DNA from 3 places in the Pseudoalteromonas agarivorans genome. Region 1 is predicted to be linked to each of the others. Evidence: predicted binding sites of a transcription regulator. Region 1 holds the regulator's gene; each other region holds the start of a gene.
The links. Region 1 encodes sigma-54, which starts transcription at its own class of promoters, with help from an activator protein. Its sites were predicted from a motif close to GTTGGCACGNNNNTNGNNT; they were not measured.

Region 1 (3,285 bases):
GAATTTTTGCACTATGCTGTGATTTGCCAAGAAATCTTTTACTGGTTGATCAAGGCCCGTAAGCGGTTTAAGTTCAGGCTCCCAGTGGGGGTTTGGCAAAAAGCGAGCATCAAAAACATAATCAGCTTCTTTAGGTATGCCGTGTTTAAAGCCAAACGATTCAAACGTTACAATAAGTTGCTTATCTTTTTTACCCAGTATTTTTTCGCGAATTGACTCTGCTAATTGGTGCACACTTAAATCGGTGGTATCAAGCATAAAGTCAGCGCGCGTTACGAGTACATCAAGCAGTTCTTTTTCTTTTTTTATTGCTAAATCAAGCGGCAGTGAATCGATGGATAAAGGGTGTAATCTGCGTGTTTCTGAAAAACGTTTGATCAGTGTTTGATCATCACTATCTAAATAAAACAGTGTGGGTTTAGCAAAGTCAGGAAGGTACTCGAGAATATCGTTAAATTCGTCTTGTTCTTTGGGGATATTACGAACATCTATACTAACGGCTATTTTGTCATAGTTATCTGAAACACTTCGCACTAAAGAGGGCAGTAGGTTGACCGGAATATTATCTACGCAATAATAGCCTAAATCTTCAACCACGCGTAAAGCAACCGACTTACCTGAACCAGAACGGCCGCTTATGATAATTAACTCCATTTATAGCCCTTAGTATTTACTACGATTGATCAACAATTACTTGATACAGCTCTGCATCGGTTTTAGCACTACGCAGCTGTTTACAAAATTCTTTGTTGCTCAGTTTATCAGCTATGGTTGCCAGAGTCTTTAGGTGCTGTTGGTTATCGCCATCTGGTACGATGAGTGCAACAAAAATATCAACAGGGCAGTTATCAATAGCGTCAAAGTTAACAGGCGTGTCGCTAACAAGTACTAAAGCCAGCGGCTCTTCTACGCCACCCATTCTGCCATGAGGAATGGCGATCCCCCGGCCAATACCAGTACTGCCTAGCTTTTCTCTGCTTGCCAGCGCATTAAGAATATCTTGTTGTGGTAAGTAGGGGAGCTTTTCATGAGCAAGCTCACTGATAAACTCTAAAATTCTTTTTTTACTACTAAAAAGGACCGCAGCTTTGCTGCAGTCCTGGCATACTAATGTACTTAATTTCATAATATTAGTGTCTAGCAAGCTTCTCTTTATGTTTTATGACTTGACGATCGAGCTTGTCAATCAACGAGTCTATAGCGGCATACATATCTTGGTGCTCTGTTGAGGCAAATAAATCTGCGCCACTTACATGAATAGTCGCTTCTGCTTTTTGGTTGAGTTTTTCTACATCGAGAATGACATGCACATTGCTAATATGATCTGAGTGCCTTTCTAGCTTTGCAAATTTATTATTTACATAGTCTCTAAGTGAATCAGTTACTTCTACGTGACGACCAGTTAGGTTTAGTTGCATAAGCATTTCCTCTTTGTTTTTTACGTCTTATATCAAACTCTTTCTCTGATTTGACGGTGGAATAGCTAGCGATTCACGGTATTTTGCTATTGTGCGTCTAGCTACTTTAATTCCTTGCTCTGCCAATATATCCGCAATTTTACTATCACTCAATGGTTTAGCTGAGTTTTCCGCGGCAATTAGCTTTTTAATTAGGGCACGTATTGCGGTTGATGAACACTCTCCGCCGTTTTCAGTGCTTACGTGGCTTGAGAAAAAATACTTAAGCTCAAAAATACCACGTGGCGTATGCATATATTTTTGCGTAGTAACACGCGAAATTGTCGATTCATGCATTTCTACCATTTCAGCAACATCGTTTAAAACCATTGGCTTCATGGCTTCTGGGCCATGTTCAAAAAATGCCTGTTGCTGTTTTACAATACAGTTAGTTACCTTAAGTAGCGTGTCGTTTCTGCTTTCAAGGCTTTTTATAAACCATTTAGCTTCTTGTAAGTGAGAGCGAATAAACTGGCTATCACCACTTGATTTTACGGTACGAGACATAGCCGCGTACTGACTATTTACGCGTATTTTTGGCATGCTATCTGGATTTAGCTCTACCACCCAGCGGCCTTTTATTTTTTTAACCGACACATCCGGTATTACATACTCAGACTCTTCCCTTACTATTGTATCTGCAGGTTTTGGGTTGAGGGTATGTATTAGGGTCATGACCTCTTTAAGCTCGTCTTCTTTAAGCTTAGTCTTTTTCATTAATGTACGATAGTCGCGTGCCGCTAATAGATCAATGTGATCGGTTAAGATCATTTTAGTTTGTTCTATAAAAGGGGTGTCTTTATCAAACTGGTTTAGCTGAATACACAAGCACTCTTGTAAACTGCGCGCGGCTATACCTACAGGGTCAAATAACTGAATACGCTTTAAAACGGCTTCTATTTCGTCAAGTTCAACTTCAACTTCGTCATCGTTTTCTTGGTTAAAGCTTTCTAAAATTTCTTCGCAACTTAGCGTTAAAATACCCGAGTCATCTACAGCTTCTACAATGGCAATAGCAATGGCTTCGTCAGTTGGGCTAAAAGGAGTAAGCTGAAGCTGCCACATTAAATACTCATGTAGCGTTTCAGTAGAGGCACCTTGATAAATAGACTCATCTTCTGGCATTGGGCCTGAGGATGCAGCAGGGGCTGCGCTCATGTACTCATCCCAAGTTACATCCATTGCCATATCATCGCTAATGGTGTCTTTATTTAAAGCTTCGCCACTGTCTTGCTCGTACTCGCTGGTTGTATCGTCAGCCGATGCGCTTACGGTTACATCATCCGTATCTGCTTTTTGTTCATTTTTTCCAGCCGACTCTTCCGTGTAATCTTGCTCTTCTACTTCTAATAGCGGGTTGCTATCAAGTGCTTCTTGTATTTCTTGCTGGAGATCCAATGTACTGAGCTGCAGCAAGCGAATCGCTTGTTGCAATTGTGGAGTCATTGTAAGTTGCTGGCCCATGCGCAGCTGTAATGATTGCCTCATGTATCTCTAACAATCCTTTTATGTTGTTATAATTAATATTAGCAGATGCTTGTAGGTGTGGCTTAAATGTTACAGCCTAAATTGCTCGCCTAAATAAACATCGCGTACAGTTTTGTCATTTAATACGTGTTCTGGGGTGCCAGATGCAATTAGCTCCCCATGAGAAACAATGTAGGCTTTTTCACAAACATCAAGGGTTTCTCTTACATTGTGATCGGTAATTAATACGCCAATGCCACGGTTTTTAAGATGTTCTATTATTTTCTTTATATCTAACACTGAAATCGGATCAACACCAGCAAAAGGCTCATCCAATAAAATAAATTTAGGGTTCGCTGCC
Region 2 (3,285 bases), on a different contig from region 1:
TTTAGCAAGCTCTCAGCAGTTTGAATTTTCATTATTGGCAGTATTTTTAGCCGTGTCTGGCTTAGCAAGTTTAATTTCTGGGCCAATATGGGGAAGACTCAGCGATTTTTCTAGCCAAAAGGTGCTTGTGATCAGTGCGTTACTTGTCACCATAAACGGCGTGAGCGTGTTTGTAATAGCCACATGGTATAGCCAGCTGTTTGAATATGCTTGGGTAATACCTGGTTTTTATTTTTTGCTTTGCATTGCTCATCAAGGCGTACGGCTCGGGCGTAAAACCTATTTAGTGGATATGGCACAAGGCAATAAACGCACTGATTACGTGTCGGTTAGTAATACTGTAATTGGCATTTTGCTTTTAATGTTAGGCAGTATAGGGCTTTTAGAAGCATTTTTATCAACCGCACAGCTTATTTTATTGTATAGCCTGCTCGGTTTGTTAGGTGCTATTAGCGCGATTTTTTTGCCTCAAGCAGAGTAATACCAATGCGCAATAATACGTAATCAATTAAGCGAATTAGTATAATAAAAAAGCCCAACAAAATAATTGCCGGGCTTTGGACTTAAGACCTAAGGATAAATAGTCAGCTTTACCTCAAGTTATAACACCTAAGCAGTTACATTTAGCAGTGAATCACCTTCACTTAAACCAAATTTTTCTTGTACCGATGAAAGAATTGATTCTTTATCTTCATTAGATAGCTGGCTTGAATACTCAGTTAATAACTCATCTAAGTAGCTAACCACTTCGTCAGTATCAACAGATTCTAGCGAGTTTTGCGGCGGCGGTGGCGGGCGCTGCCCTTCAGGGCGTCCTGCATCGCCAATACTTTTAGCGTCAAAATCAAGTTCGCTCATTAAATCAGCCAACTCTTTTGTAGGCGAGATCCCCTGCTCTTCAAATGCGGCTTGAATACTTTGCGCATCTTCCGTACTTAGGTTTTGTGCATCAAATTCTGCAAGTGTTTCTTTAACAAACTCAGTTTGCTCTGAAGTTAAAGCGCTTACTTGGCTAGATTGTTGAGTCATAAAACTCGCTGAACTACCAATACTGTTGATCATATTTTTCTCCCTTAACGTGAGCGGCGTGGTGGCTTGTGTTCACTTAATTCTTGTTCGCTAATTTCGCCATTCCCATCGGCATCTATTTCGTCAAAAATAGTTTGCGCATCGCCTTGCGGTGGCGCACTTTCGCTAAATTCTGCAATGCTAATCACACCGTCACCATCTGCATCTATGCTTGAAAAGTCAGGTTTAGGTGGTGGGTTATCACCGCCTCTGGCTGCAACATTGGCTGAAAAAGCCATTGATAATAATGCAGCAACGGCAAAAGTAGAAAAATGCTTCATCGTGGTCACCTTGGGTTAAATATTAATAAAGGGTATGAATATAAAGTACGCTTAAAAAACGCAAACATTGTGCAAACAATAAGGAAATAAAAATAAATCCGATTTTTATCATGTTATTTTTACCTTATTCGGTATTTCGGTTATTGTGATAACTAATTACTTAAAACCACTTTCAACACCTGTTTTGAGAGCTAACATACTAAGGACTTATTAACATACATGTTTAATCTTCCAATTTTTCTAGTTGTATCGCAGTGAAAATACCTAAACGCCTCCAGCCACTCGTTGATGATGGCCTAATTGATGAAGTGATAAGTCGCTTAATGAGCGGTAAAGAAGCGGATGTATTTGTGGTGCGCAGCGGTGGCGAAATTCGCTGTGCTAAAGTCTACAAAGATGCCGTTAAACGCAGCTTTAAAAAGGCAGCTCAGTATCAAGAAGGCCGAAAAGTAAGAGGCGGACGCCAAGCCCGCGCCATGGGTAAACGCTCCAGTTATGGGCGGCAACTAGAAGAAGAAATTTGGCAAAATGCAGAAGTAGACGCGCTTTCACGTTTATCACGCGCTGGCGTCAGAGTTCCTGATACTTATTACTGTATTGATGGCGTGTTGTTAATGGAGCTTGTGTGCGATGAAGACGGTGATGTTGCTCCACAGTTAGGGCATGTGACCCTTACACATCAAGACGCTATTGAGCAGTACAGTATGATGGTTCATTATATTAAATTAATGCTGTGCGCTGGTATTATCCACGGTGACTTATCAGAATTTAACGTACTTGTTGATAGTAAAGGGCCTGTAATTATTGACCTTCCACAAGCTGTAAACGCCGCAGCCAATAACAGTGCGCAAGCAATGTTTACGCGCGATGTAAACAACATACGCCGTTATTATGCGCAGTTTGCACCTAGCCTATTAAACACTCATTACGCTAAAGAAATGTGGGCACTGTTTGAAGAGGCCAGCTTAACGCCAAACACTGTGCTCAGCGGAGAATTTGAAGACAGTAATGAATCTGCAGATGTAGATGCGGTACTCGATGAAATACAAGCGGCCGAATACGAAGAGTTCGACCGTTTAGAGCGTATTAAAAACGCTGACGATGAGTAAAACTGCGCTCACGTTTAGCTATTGAGGGTGAACAAACCGATAGCCCACACCGTAAACCGACTGAATAACGCTGTCGGTTTGCGTTACTTCATCAAGCTTTTTACGTAACTTTTTTATGTGGCTGTCTATAGTACGGTGGCTAACTATACGTTGGTCTGCGTACATGGTGTCCATTAAGCTATCGCGTGAATAGATTCTGTTAGGGTTTGAATACAAGGGCTTAAATAGCTGAAATTCAAAATTAGTTAGTTCTATACTGCTATTTTTATAATTTACACTGTAAGTACTTTCATCCAGTGTCATGGCATTATTTACCGGCTCTTTTGTGGTATTAACACGCCTTAAAATTGCTTTTACTCGCGCCACCAGCTCAGCATAACTAAACGGTTTGCAAATGTAGTCATCGGCGCCCAGTTCAAGTCCGAGTAACCGGTCAATCTCCTCCACCTTTGCCGAAACCATAATAATGGGCACATTAGAGAACTTTCTTATCGCTTTGCACAGCTCTATACCGCTTTGCCCTGGCAACATAATATCTAATAAAATAACACTTGGCTTATTACTTTCAAGCCAGCTAAGTACTTCATCACCATGATGAATAAGGTGCGTTTGATAATGATGACTTGTTAAAAAGTCGCTCATTAAATTGGCAAGTTTTATTTCATCTTCAACAATGAGTATTTGCTCACTCATATTTATCCTCTACTGAACTAATAAGGGTAATTTAATAACAATGCCAAGCCCGCCAATACTGGCTTTTTCGGCTGATATTTCGCCATTATGACCTTTAACAATATGCTGACAAATAGACAAACCTAAACCAGAGC
Region 3 (3,285 bases), on a different contig from region 1:
GCCGGTTTAATCATGAAGCCGCCGCAATAGACCCACAAACCGGTATTGTTTATTTAACTGAAGATAGAGGCGATAGTTTGTTTTATCGGTTTATTCCTCATCATCGCGATAAGTTAAATAAAGGCGGCATATTGCAAGCTATGGTAATTAAAAACCAGCCTCAGTTTGATAGCCGAAATTGGGATTCACCGGCCATGCCATTACACAGCGACCTTTTAGTTGAATGGATAACGCTCACAGATCCTAAAAGCCCAAATGATGACCTACGTAAGCAAGGTTATAAAAAAGGTGCAGCCTTATTCGCACGAGGAGAGGGAATACATTGGGGTAAAAATGAGCTTTATTTTTGCTGTACTAATGGGGGCAAAAAGCAGTTAGGTCAGGTAATGAAGTACACACCTTCAAAAAACGAAGGCACTGAGTTAGAGCAAAATGAGCCTGGTAAAATACAACTATTTGTAGAAAGTACAAACGAGTCGTTATACAACTTTGGTGATAATTTAACGGTAGCACCTAACGGGCATTTAATTGTATGTGAGGATCAATACACAGACACGGTGAATAACCATTTACGCGGGGTGACACCTAAAGGAGAGGTGTATAACTTTGCTAAATTGCATGCGCAAACAGAGCTTGCTGGGGCGTGTTTTTCACCTGACGGGCAAACCTTGTTTGTAAACGTATACATGCCAACTAAAACGTTGGCTATTACTGGTCCTTGGGATAGTTTTAAGCTTTAAAGTGGTAAAAAATACAAACGCTTAGTATAGGTATACTAAGCGTTTGTATTTTAACAATCCTTGTAGGTTTACCAAATCCGTTAGCAAGCTTTAATCATCCTTGGTGCATTTACTACATCCTTTATGTAATAAGCAACGAGTCCTTGTAGTTTGCACTTCATCCTGTACCTACTTTTGTAACGTGTCCTTGTATTTTTATTAGTCCTTTAACTCTTATTAACATTCCTTGTATGGCAAAGTGGGTAATAAATTAATGATTTAGTTTACCTGCAGACGATTCAATGTGTGCACGTACAAACCATTGAAACTGCTCTAAGTCACCTAGCTGGCTGGTGATCATATCCTCTGATACTGGGTCTAATTCAGACAGCGTGCCAATGGCTTTGCGGTGGTCGGCGTTAACGCCGCTGTATACTTTGTCTAATGCACCTAAATGCTCTACTACAAAGGCTTTACCTAATGAGTATTCTTCCCATGTGCGGCGATCTACAATAGACTTAGGTGTACCTTGTGGCGTACCGCCTAATGTAGCAATACGCTCTGCGATGGTGTCGGTCATTTCGCGAATAGCATCCACTTGTGGGTCTAACATTTCATGCACACCAATAAAGCTTGGGCCTACTACATTCCAGTGAATATGCTTTAAAGTAAGTTGTAAGTCTAAAAGTGCTACGAGTCGGTTATCGAGTGTTTCAATTGTTTTTTTTGCTGATTCGTTATCCATACCTGGGGCTGTAAATTCAATTGGGTGTTTTGAGTTACTCATAATGTCTCCCGTTGTGTAATTTGTTGTATGTAGCCATTGCTACCATTTAACTTGCAATACATGAAGCAAAGCCTATGCCTACCAAGTTTATTTATTTAAATTATTGATATTTAATGCTTTATTTTTAATTGGGTACGTAGGGTTAAAAAGGGAGAGACGTAGAATATGAATTTTATGCACTTATTTTTGTAAATTGTGCACAGTAGTAAAAAAGCTGTGGCTGTTTATCGATTGAGTTGAAATTTGTTTATGCTCAATAAGGCATAGTCTGTGTAATACAGCTACCTAAAGTACCTAGCCTTACAATTCATGCCGTTATTAAATTGCCTTTAAAAGCCCATCTTAATATTGCACGCGCTACAACCTCTAAATAAAACCCAGTAAATAAGCTATGCAAGGGTATACAAAATATAAAGGTGCTTATTTATTACCTGCGTAATGATTAATTCAGGTGTTTTATAAAGGGCTAACGCTGCTCTTTTAAAGCCGCGCTACTGGGCTTTACTGCTTAGATTTTAAAAATCAGCCTTTGTGCTTATTTAATCTCTTTAGTTGGTGAATGCTCACTGATATACTCCCGCCGCATTTTAATTGGGGTTATGTAAATAAATCATGAATTTTTTAAAAACACTGTTTACAACATCTATACTGCTTTTGTCTCACTCAGCACTAGCAGAAAATTGGAGCGTCACACAGCTTCACACAAATTTTGGCGATGCCTTAAATCCCTTTACCGGGGAGTCGTCATTTACACGCACCTACACCATAGAGCATGCCTCAGAGCATGACTTAGGTGATAACTACTTTTTTATCGACTTTTTAAACGACAGCCTTAGTGATGGTTTTCAAGATACGGGTATATATGGCGAGTGGTACACAACGCTTAGCTTATCAAAAGCCTTTGATACCTCAGTGCGTTACGGTGCAATAAAAGACACAGGTTTAGTGTTTGGTATAAACGCCGGTGAAGAGGGGTTAATGAAATACACCCCAGGCATCAAGCTCAGTTGGGATGCCCCAGGCTTTGATTTTTTAACAACTACTTTTGCAGGTTACATTGATGCCAACGGCGGCGTGCAAAAAGATCAGCTAGCCAAGCAAGACAACAGTATTTTTATAGACCTTGCATGGGGTGCACCTTTTACACTAGCTAGCCAAGCATTTTATTTTACCGGCCACGTAGAATATATTTCTGGGCGTGATGACGAACTAGGCAATAAAGTTAAAGAGTGGTTGCTTGCTCAACCCGCTGTGCATTGGGATGTAGGGCAAAACTTTAATTTAAACCCGCAACAGTTAATGGTAGGGGTGGAGTGGCGCTATTGGTACAACAAGTTAGGGACTAATAAAATAGAAAACCAGCCCTTTTTACATGCTATTTGGGTATTTTAAGCACAGCTTGCTTTGCTAGGTTAATAAAAAATAGCGCCTTTTGGCGCTATTTTTAGTCAGTGTGGTTGGAACTTTAAGTGGTTGGTTGTTACTCGTAACCACGAGGTTTTTTGGTTTTAATAACTGCAATATAAGCATGCCAACTGGCGTAACTAAGCAAAGGCATAATTACAATAAAGCCCGTGGCGCCGGTAGCAAAACCAACAGCTACCAATACAAATATACAAATTGACCATACCACCATAGCGGCAAAGTTAGTTTTTACAGCGTTCATAGAGCTTATTACAGCGGTCATAATATCTACTCGGCGCTCCATCATTATTTGTGGAGCAAAAGCAGAAAGCGAAAATACAGTCACCAGTAATACCCCTCCTATTATGCTGCCTA

Region 2: a site for sigma-54 is predicted at 1,408-1,426, ahead of NQT65_RS05890 (EF-hand domain-containing protein). Genes of this name have one in related genera too.
Region 3: a site for sigma-54 is predicted at 1,570-1,588, ahead of dps (DNA starvation/stationary phase protection protein Dps). Genes of this name have one in related genera too.

The regions. Positions count from the first base shown of each region.
Region 1 covers NZ_JANIGJ010000007.1:211,638-214,922, forward strand. The annotation lists gene rapZ (RNase adapter RapZ) at 1-654, opposite strand, end outside; gene NQT65_RS14045 (PTS sugar transporter subunit IIA) at 674-1,126, opposite strand; gene hpf (ribosome hibernation promoting factor) at 1,131-1,418, opposite strand; gene NQT65_RS14055 (RNA polymerase factor sigma-54) at 1,446-2,945, opposite strand; gene lptB (LPS export ABC transporter ATP-binding protein) at 3,015-3,285, opposite strand, start outside.
Region 2 covers NZ_JANIGJ010000002.1:332,963-336,247, forward strand. The annotation lists gene NQT65_RS05880 (MFS transporter) at 1-481, shown strand, start outside; gene NQT65_RS05885 (hypothetical protein) at 610-1,062, opposite strand; gene NQT65_RS05890 (EF-hand domain-containing protein) at 1,074-1,349, opposite strand; gene NQT65_RS05895 (PA4780 family RIO1-like protein kinase) at 1,604-2,458, shown strand; gene NQT65_RS05900 (response regulator) at 2,477-3,151, opposite strand; gene NQT65_RS05905 (ATP-binding protein) at 3,161-3,285, opposite strand, start outside.
Region 3 covers NZ_JANIGJ010000005.1:15,682-18,966, forward strand. The annotation lists gene NQT65_RS10270 (alkaline phosphatase PhoX) at 1-740, shown strand, start outside; gene dps (DNA starvation/stationary phase protection protein Dps) at 991-1,506, opposite strand; gene NQT65_RS10280 (nucleoside-binding protein) at 2,119-2,898, shown strand; gene NQT65_RS10285 (DUF2189 domain-containing protein) at 2,987-3,285, opposite strand, start outside.